DNA from 2 places in the Mixta calida genome. Region 2 is predicted to be linked to the other one. Evidence: predicted binding sites of a transcription regulator. Region 2 holds the regulator's gene; the other holds the start of a gene.
What was found. Region 2 encodes CRP, which controls carbon source genes, mostly activating them, when cyclic AMP is high. Its sites were predicted from a motif close to ATGTGANNNNNNTCACAT; they were not measured.

Region 1: a site for CRP is predicted at 1,769-1,786, ahead of msrB (peptide-methionine (R)-S-oxide reductase MsrB). Genes of this name have one in related genera too.

What each region holds. Positions count from the first base shown of each region.
Region 1 is NZ_CP026378.1:2,415,542-2,419,753, forward strand. It holds gene ansA (asparaginase) at 1-296, shown strand, start outside; gene pncA (bifunctional nicotinamidase/pyrazinamidase) at 293-901, shown strand; gene C2E16_RS11395 (YeaC family protein) at 955-1,236, opposite strand; gene msrB (peptide-methionine (R)-S-oxide reductase MsrB) at 1,240-1,650, opposite strand; gene gapA (glyceraldehyde-3-phosphate dehydrogenase) at 1,993-2,991, shown strand; gene C2E16_RS11415 (D-hexose-6-phosphate mutarotase) at 3,068-3,946, shown strand; gene C2E16_RS11420 (aldo/keto reductase) at 3,985-4,212, opposite strand, start outside.
Region 2 is NZ_CP026378.1:447,178-451,389, forward strand. It holds gene C2E16_RS01975 (YccS/YhfK family putative transporter) at 1-1,735, opposite strand, end outside; gene crp (cAMP-activated global transcriptional regulator CRP) at 1,807-2,439, opposite strand; gene C2E16_RS01985 (OsmC family protein) at 2,739-3,146, shown strand; gene C2E16_RS01990 (phosphoribulokinase) at 3,156-4,025, opposite strand; gene C2E16_RS01995 (YheU family protein) at 4,153-4,212, opposite strand, start outside.

The DNA.
Region 1 (4,212 bases), 2.0 Mb from region 2:
CGCCGCAAAACGCTGAGTTTCTCGCGGAGCTTCAGGCCGCTTCGGAACGCGGCATTGTGGTGGTCAACCTGACGCAGTGCATGTCGGGCAAAGTGAATATGGGCGGCTACGCCACCGGCAACGCGCTGGCGCATGCCGGGGTGATCGGCGGATTCGATATGACCGTTGAGGCGACGCTGACCAAGCTGCATTATCTGCTTAGCCAGCCGCTGAGCTGTGATGAAGTGCGTCGTCTGATGCAGGTTAACCTGCGCGGCGAATTGACCCTGAAGAACGTTAAGGAGAAGCGCGGATGAAACAGGCGCTGATTTTAATCGACCTGCAAAATGATTTTTGTCCGGGCGGCGCGCTGGCGGTCAACGACGGCGACGCCGTTATCGCCGTGGCTAACCGTCTGGCGGCGGCGTTTCATCAGCGCGGCGAGCCGGTTGTCGCCACGCAGGACTGGCATCCCGCCGATCATGGCAGTTTCGCTTCTGTATCGGGCGAGGCGGTGAATACCGTCGGCGAATTAAACGGACTGCCGCAGATCTGGTGGCCCGATCATGCCGTGCAGGAGAGCCATGGCGCCGATTTTCATCCGGCGCTGCAACGAGAGCTGATTGAGGTGGTGTTTCATAAAGGCGAACAGCGCGATATCGACAGCTACAGCGCCTTTTTCGACAACGGCCACCGGCGCCAGACCGGTCTGGATGCCTGGCTGCGCGCGCGCGGCATTACCCGTTTGGTGATGATGGGGTTGGCGACCGACTACTGTGTCAAATTCAGCGTGCTGGATGCGTTACAGTTGGGCTATGAGGTGGAAGTCATTAGCGAAGGCTGCCGCGGCGTTAATTTGCAGCCGCAGGACAGCGTCGAGGCACTGGCGCAAATGGCCGCAAGCGGCGCCCTTATCCGCTAATAACGCATCCCGCCAGCGGGCGGGATGCGTTATACCGCGTCAGGCTTTACCCTTTACTGCAGCGTAATGCGCGTGACATCGTCACCGATGCCGAACTCTTCCTTCAGCTCGCGCTTGGAACGCGTCACCAGCTCGCCGCCCTGCCCGATGCTCATATGCTGCGGCTGATGGTTATGACGCGATTGCCACAGCATTACCAGCTGCATACAGTTCTCTTTTTGCTCATCGGTCAATGCCACCCCGTCCGGCCATTTGCCGGTTTCCACGGCGGTAGCCAGACGCTGATAGATTTCCGGCGTCATCGCCTCGATCATCGCATCAAGTTCTGATTTCATCACTTAACCTTTGGTCTGGTTGCCATCATTATCGCTGAAACTCAGCGATGCCGAGTTCACACAGTAGCGTTCGCCGGTCGGCTGCGGGCCATCGGGAAAGACGTGTCCCAAATGGGAATCGCAGTTGCCGCAGCGAATTTCAATGCGATGCATCCCGTGCGAGTTGTCTTCCAGATAATGAATCGCATCTTCGGTATAAGGCTGATAGAAACTCGGCCAGCCGCAGCCGGAATCATATTTGGTTTCCGACAGGAACAGCGGCGCATTGCACACCAGGCAATGATAAATCCCTTCCGCTTTGTTGTGCAGCAGCGCGCCGCTGAAGGGCGGCTCCGTCCCACGCTGCTGGGTGACATAGAGCTGCATTTCGGTCAGCTGATTATCAGGCGTACGATCGTTCAATTCTTTAGCCATTTTCATCGTCTCTGGCAATGTCATTCTGGAAAAATCGGCTAGTATTCTAACAAGTAGTTAACAAGAACAGGTTAATATTTTGTGCCTGACAAGCTTTGACACGCGCTCAACGTGCAAATTGTGATGCGGATCACTTTTCGTTAAAGCGAGCCCTTTATATTCGGTAATCAGGCCGCAAAATTGATGTAGCAGAATAGTCGCGGAAGCGGTTTCAAACCCAAAAATTCTCCGTAATGGGTTTGACTTGTCGCAATAATTGACACGATTCCGCTTGACGCCTGGTAAGGATTTTGTAATTTTACAGCCAACCTTTTATTCACTAACAAATAGCTGGTGGAATATATGACTATCAAAGTAGGTATTAACGGTTTTGGTCGTATCGGTCGCATCGTTTTCCGTGCTGCGCAGCAGCGTTCAGACATTGAAATCGTTGCCATCAACGACCTGCTGGACGCCGAATATATGGCGTACATGCTGAAGTATGACTCAACGCACGGCCGTTTCGATGGCACCGTTGAAGTACAGGACGGCGCGCTGATCGTTAACGGCAAGAAAATCCGTGTTACCTCAGAAAAAGATCCGGCTAACCTGAAGTGGGACGAAGTCGGCGTTGACGTGGTAGCTGAAGCGACCGGTATCTTCCTGACTGACGAAACCGCACGTAAACACATCACCGCTGGCGCGAAGAAAGTGGTAATGACCGGTCCGTCCAAAGATGACACCCCGATGTTCGTTCGCGGCGCCAACTTTGACAAATATGCCGGCCAGGACATCGTTTCCAACGCGTCCTGCACCACCAACTGCCTGGCGCCGCTGGCGAAAGTCATCAACGACAAATTCGGCATCGTTGAAGGTCTGATGACTACCGTTCACGCCACCACCGCTACCCAGAAAACCGTTGACGGCCCGTCTCACAAAGACTGGCGCGGCGGCCGCGGCGCATCTCAGAACATCATCCCGTCTTCTACTGGCGCAGCTAAAGCCGTAGGTAAAGTTCTGCCGGAACTGAACGGCAAACTGACCGGTATGGCGTTCCGCGTTCCGACCCCGAACGTATCCGTTGTTGACCTGACCGCGCGTCTGGCTAAACCGGCTTCTTACAAAGAAATCTGTGAAGCGATCAAAGCCGCTTCTGAAGGCGACATGAAAGGCGTTCTGGGCTACACCGAAGACGCAGTGGTTTCTACCGATTTCAACGGCGAAACTCTGACTTCCGTGTTCGACGCCAGCGCAGGTATCGCACTGAACGACAACTTCGTGAAACTGGTTTCCTGGTACGACAACGAAACTGGCTACTCACATAAAGTACTGGATCTGGTCGCGCTGGTTGCTTCTAAATAAGCCGCGTTGACAGACTAAACTTTGAGGGCGACTACGGTCGCCCTTTTTTATCGTCTGAATTCAGCAAGGTAATATCATGACCGAAAAACTGTTTTCGCTTCCCGTGGTTAACCAGCTCTCCCCTTACCTCAGCCTGCGACAGATGGGCGAACTGCCGGTGCTGGTGGTGAATCATCCTAAAGTGCGCGCCGCCGTTACTTTACAGGGCGCTCAGCTTATCGCCTGGCAGCCCAACGGCGAGAAGCCGGTAATCTGGCTGAGTGAGAAAAGCGCCTTTGCCAATGGTAAAGCGATTCGCGGCGGCGTGCCGATCTGCTGGCCGTGGTTTGGTCCCGCAGGCGAACCGGCGCACGGCTTCGCGCGCAATCAGCCGTGGACGCTTTCCGCTCATGATGAAAACGACGACTGCGTGCTGCTGACGCTGGAGCTGGCGAGCAATGCGCAGACCAAAGCGCTCTGGCCGCACGATTTCACCCTGTTCGCCCGTTTCCGTCTGGGCGAACGCTGCGAAATTGAACTGGAGGCGCACGGCGATTATCAGGCTACCTGCGCGCTGCACAGCTACTTCTGCGTAGCGGATATTAACGAGGTGGAGGTCAGCGGTCTGGGCCAGCACTTTATCGATAAGGTGAAGGATGGCGAGCCGGGCGATTCCGCGGATGGCAAACAACGCTATGACGGACGCGTCGATCGTATCTACACCCAGCCGGATGATTGCAGCCTGATTCATGATAAAGCGGGCCAGCGCGTGATCGAGGTTTATCATCACCATCACAGCGATGTGGTAACCTGGAATCCGGGCGTGGAGCTTTCCTGCAGCATGGGAGATATGGCGAACGACGGTTATCAAACCATGGTGTGCGTCGAAACCGCGCGCATCAATGCGCCGATGAAGAGCGCCGTTGAGCAACCCGCGCGGCTGGCCACGACGTTCCGGGTGCGGAAAAAACGTTAAAAAAGCCGGGCCTTTGCGCCCGGCTTTCTTTTAGTCCCTCAGACCACGTCCAGCGGCTGCTTGCTTTGCGGGGGCGGAAACAGGCTATCCAGCCGCATCAGCTGTTCATCAGTCAGCGTTATTGTTAACGCCGCCGCATTTTCCCTGACGTGCGTCACGCTGCCCGCTTTCGGGATCGCCATAACGCCAGGCTGACGGATGACCCACGCCAGCATCAGCTGCGCTACGCTGATGTCCTGCTGCTGCGCCACCTCATGCAGCGCCGG
Region 2 (4,212 bases):
AAAGTTTCATATCGTTCAGGTAGCGGGTATTAAACGCCGGTTCCTGCATAGCCTGATTCAACGAGTTGAACAGCGCATTGTGCGCCTGATTGACGGCGACCCGTTGCCAGGCGAGCTTCTGCGGTGACGGCTCGTTGCCTAACAGCATACGCAGCGCCTCTTGATCGGCCTCCAGCGCATCGTGAGCATTCTGGCGCAGCAGGCCGCTTTGCCACTGCGGCCACAGCCAGATCATGCCGCCGAAGGCGATGCAGCAGCCCATCAGCGTATCCATCAGGCGCGGCAGCAGGAACTGCGCGCCGTTTAACGCCAGCAGCTGCAACGAGTAAACGGCGGTGACGGTAAAGCCGATGGTCGCCCAGCCGTAATATTTGCGAATAAACAGGTAGCTGATTAGGGTAATCGCCAACATCACCAGCAGTACGACCGATTCCGGCACCGAAAAGCGCAGGGTGGCGGCGGCGATGGCCAGCCCGGCCAGCGTACCGGCGGCGCGGTGCTGGATGCGCACGCGCGTGGCGCTGTAGCCGTTCTGACTGACGAACATGATAGTCATTAAAATCCACCACGGTTTCGGCACGTTAAAGGCGAGCGCTAAGGCGCTGCCGAACACCAGCATCACCGCAAAGCGCGCCGCGGTGCGCAGCGCGGCTGATTTTAGCGACAGATAGCTGCGCAGCGCCGCCAGCAGCGGCAGTCGACGTTGGCGATCCGCCATTAAATCGCGACGATAAAGCGGGCGCTGCGTGCGCAACACGCGCGCAATACGGCTGAAGTGGTAGTAGCAGAAATGGCCGACCGGATTTTCTGGATGTTGCCGGGCGATTTTTTCCAGCCCCAGCAGCGGCTTTTCCATGCTGAAACGTGACGGCAGGCGATGATAGAGCATGTCGTCCCCCAGCTCGCGCAGGCGCGCGGCGATGGTCTGCGCATTCCAGCGGATTACCGCTTCCGCATGGCTTCGCTCCACCAGCTTCTGCACCTCTTCCGGCTGATGCAGGCTGACGGCGATATGCTCCTGCAAATCGAGCGCTACCTGAAAGGCGCGCGTCAGGCGCTGGTGGCTATGGTCGCGGTTGGCCGCCAGCATATGCATCTGCTGATAACAGGTATTGATCAGATCGACCGCTTTTTGCTGGCGCGCCAGCAGCGGCGGCAGCGCCTTTTCAGGGTCGGAAAGCTGGGTCAGCAGGGTATATTTCGCTTCGCAGTAGTCGGCCAGCTCGCGATAAAGGAGGCTGAGGCTTTCACGCAGCGGCTGTTCTTTCCACAGGCGGAACCAGAACCAGTTGAACAGGCCGTACCAGAAGGTGCCGCCGATATAGAGCAGCGGCGGCGCCCAAAGGGGCATACGTCCTACCAGTCCGAGGGTAAAAATCGCGGCGATCAGCGAGGCGGGCAAAAGACGCGCGTGCAGCGGGCCGATTTCACCGGTGACTCCCAGCAGCAGCGCCATGACGAACAGCGTGGCGGGCAGCGGCACCTGTTGCAGCGAGAGCCACTGAACGAGAAGGCTGCTGAGCGCGAACAGCGAACCGCCGACGATCAGCCGCTTAAAGAAGCGTTTATGCGGCGTATCCAGACCGGCGATGTTGCAGCAGGCGGGCACCAGCGAAAACAGCAATCCTTTTTGCAAATCCCCCAGCAGCCAGCCGACGGCCACCGGTAAACAGAGCACCAGCGTCTGACGCAGTGCGTAGTTCACTTCAGGATGGTAGATAATTCTCCGCCACATCGCCACATCGCCACATCACAAAAATAAACACGGCGTGATGCGGGGGCATCACGCCGTGCGTTTAAATAAGCTTAACGTGTGCCGTAGACGACAATCGTTTTACCGTGAGCGGAGATCAGGTTTTGATCTTCCAGCATTTTCAAAATACGACCGACCGTTTCACGCGAACAGCCAACGATCTGGCCGATTTCCTGACGGGTGATTTTGATCTGCATCCCGTCGGGGTGGGTCATGGCGTCAGGCTGTTTTGCCAGGTTGAGCAGCGTCTGCGCGATGCGGCCCGTAACGTCCAGGAAAGCTAAATTGCCCACTTTCTCTGACGTAACCTGCAGGCGACGTGCCATCTGAGCGGAGAGACGCATCAGAATATCAGGGTTCACCTGAATCAACTGACGGAACTTCTTATAAGAAATTTCAGCCACTTCACAGGCGGTTTTCGCCCGCACCCATGCGCTGCGCTCCTGGCCTTCTTCGAACAGGCCAAGCTCGCCAATGAAATCACCCTGGTTGAGGTAGGAGAGGATCATCTCTTTGCCTTCTTCATCCTTAATCAGCACCGCGACCGCACCTTTTACGATGTAATAGAGCGTTTCGGCCTTTTCACCCTGGTGAATCAATGTGCTTTTCGATGGATACTTATGAATATGGCAATGTGACAGGAACCATTCGAGAGTAGGGTCTGTTTGCGGTTTGCCGAGAACCATTCGCTGTTATCCTCTGTTGTAATCGTGCCCTAAATACAGGGGGCAGTTTTCCCTGTCAGGCGTTAAAATCTTCTGGCGTTTCCTGCTGGAAATTTATTCGGGAAAATTTGGCGCGCCCAGGCGTGAAAGAGTCCCGTATTCGTTTCTTAGAACGAAAATATTACAGCTTTGTTTGTAGCACAGCTTTATCTTACTGTCTCCTGTTGTCTCGCTTCAGCTTGAGGTGAATCGGACAATTGCCGTTTAGTCATTGAAAGCGTAGGCTGGCAATGAGCTGAATTATCCGGAGAACGGTGAATATGCAGGCACGCGTAAAATGGGTAGAAGGGCTGACCTTTATGGGCGAGTCCGCCTCTGGCCATCAGATTCTGATGGATGGCAATTCCGGCGATAAATCGCCAAGTCCAATGGAGATGATTTTGCTGGCGGCCGGCGGTTGCAGCGCCGTCGATGTTGTCTCTATTTTGCAAAAGGGGCGTCACGCGGTAAGCGACTGCGAGGTCAGATTGACTTCGGAGCGCGCCGAGGAGGAGCCGCGCGTTTTTACCCATATCAACCTGCATTTTATCGTCAGCGGCAGCGGCCTGAGCGATAAGGCGGTAGCGCGCGCTGTCACACTCTCCGCCGAAAAGTATTGCACCGTAGCGATGATGCTGGGCAAAAGCGTCGCCATTACCCACAGCTATGAGCGAATCGAAACGCCCTGACAGGGTCAGTTAAACGATCTCTTTCCCTTCGATCAGCCGTTTCACCAGCGGCAGCATAATCAGCTCCATCGCCAGCCCCATTTTGCCGCCCGGCACCACCAGCGTATTGATGTGCGAAATAAACGAGCCTTGCAACATCGCCAGCAGATAGGGGAAGTCGATATCCTCCAGCCCGCGGAAATGAATCACGACAAAACTTTCATCCAGCGAAGGAATGGCGCGCGCGGCAAACGGATTAGAGGTGTCCACCGTCGGTACGCGCTGGAAGTTGATATGGGTGCGCGAGAACTGCGGTGTGATGTAGTTGATGTAATCCTCCATCGAACGCACCACCGAATCCATCACCGCCTCGCGCGAATGGCCACGCTCGCTGGTGTCGCGCACCAGTTTCTGAATCCATTCGAGGTTGACGATCGGCACGACGCCGACCAGCAGATCGACCTTTTCCGCCACGTTGTGCTGCTGGGTCACGACGCCGCCGTGCAGCCCCTCATAAAACAGAATGTCCGTCGGCTCCGGCAGCGGCTGCCAGGGGGTAAAGGTACCGGGCACCTGGTTCCACGGCACCGCTTCATCGTAGGTATGCAGATATTTACGCGACTGGCCGCGGCCGCTTTCGCCATATTCGACGAAGGTCTGCTCCAGCAGGCCGAAATCGTTCGCTTCCGGGCCGAAGTAGCTGATATGACGTCCTGAGTCGCGCGCTTTACGGATCGCCATATCCATTTCCGGCCGCGTATAGCGGTGAAAGCTGTCGCCTTCCAGCTCCGCGGCGTGCAGGTTCAGCTGCTGAAAAATTTTGCGAAAGGCAAGGCTGGTAGTGGTGGTTCCCGCTCCGCTGGAGCCGGTCACCGCAATAATCGGATGTCTGGCTGACATAGACACTCTCTGGGTTAAATCGGGCAATGAGCATTGTTATCACGTTTAGCCCGGAAGTGTCATCACCGCACGCGCGGCGCAGAAAGCGAATAGTGTGATGCGGCGCACAGCGCTGAGATGCCGATGCTTAGCCGCGGAACTGTCCGCGCGGCATAATGTTCACCGTTTCATGCAGTTCCGACCAGAC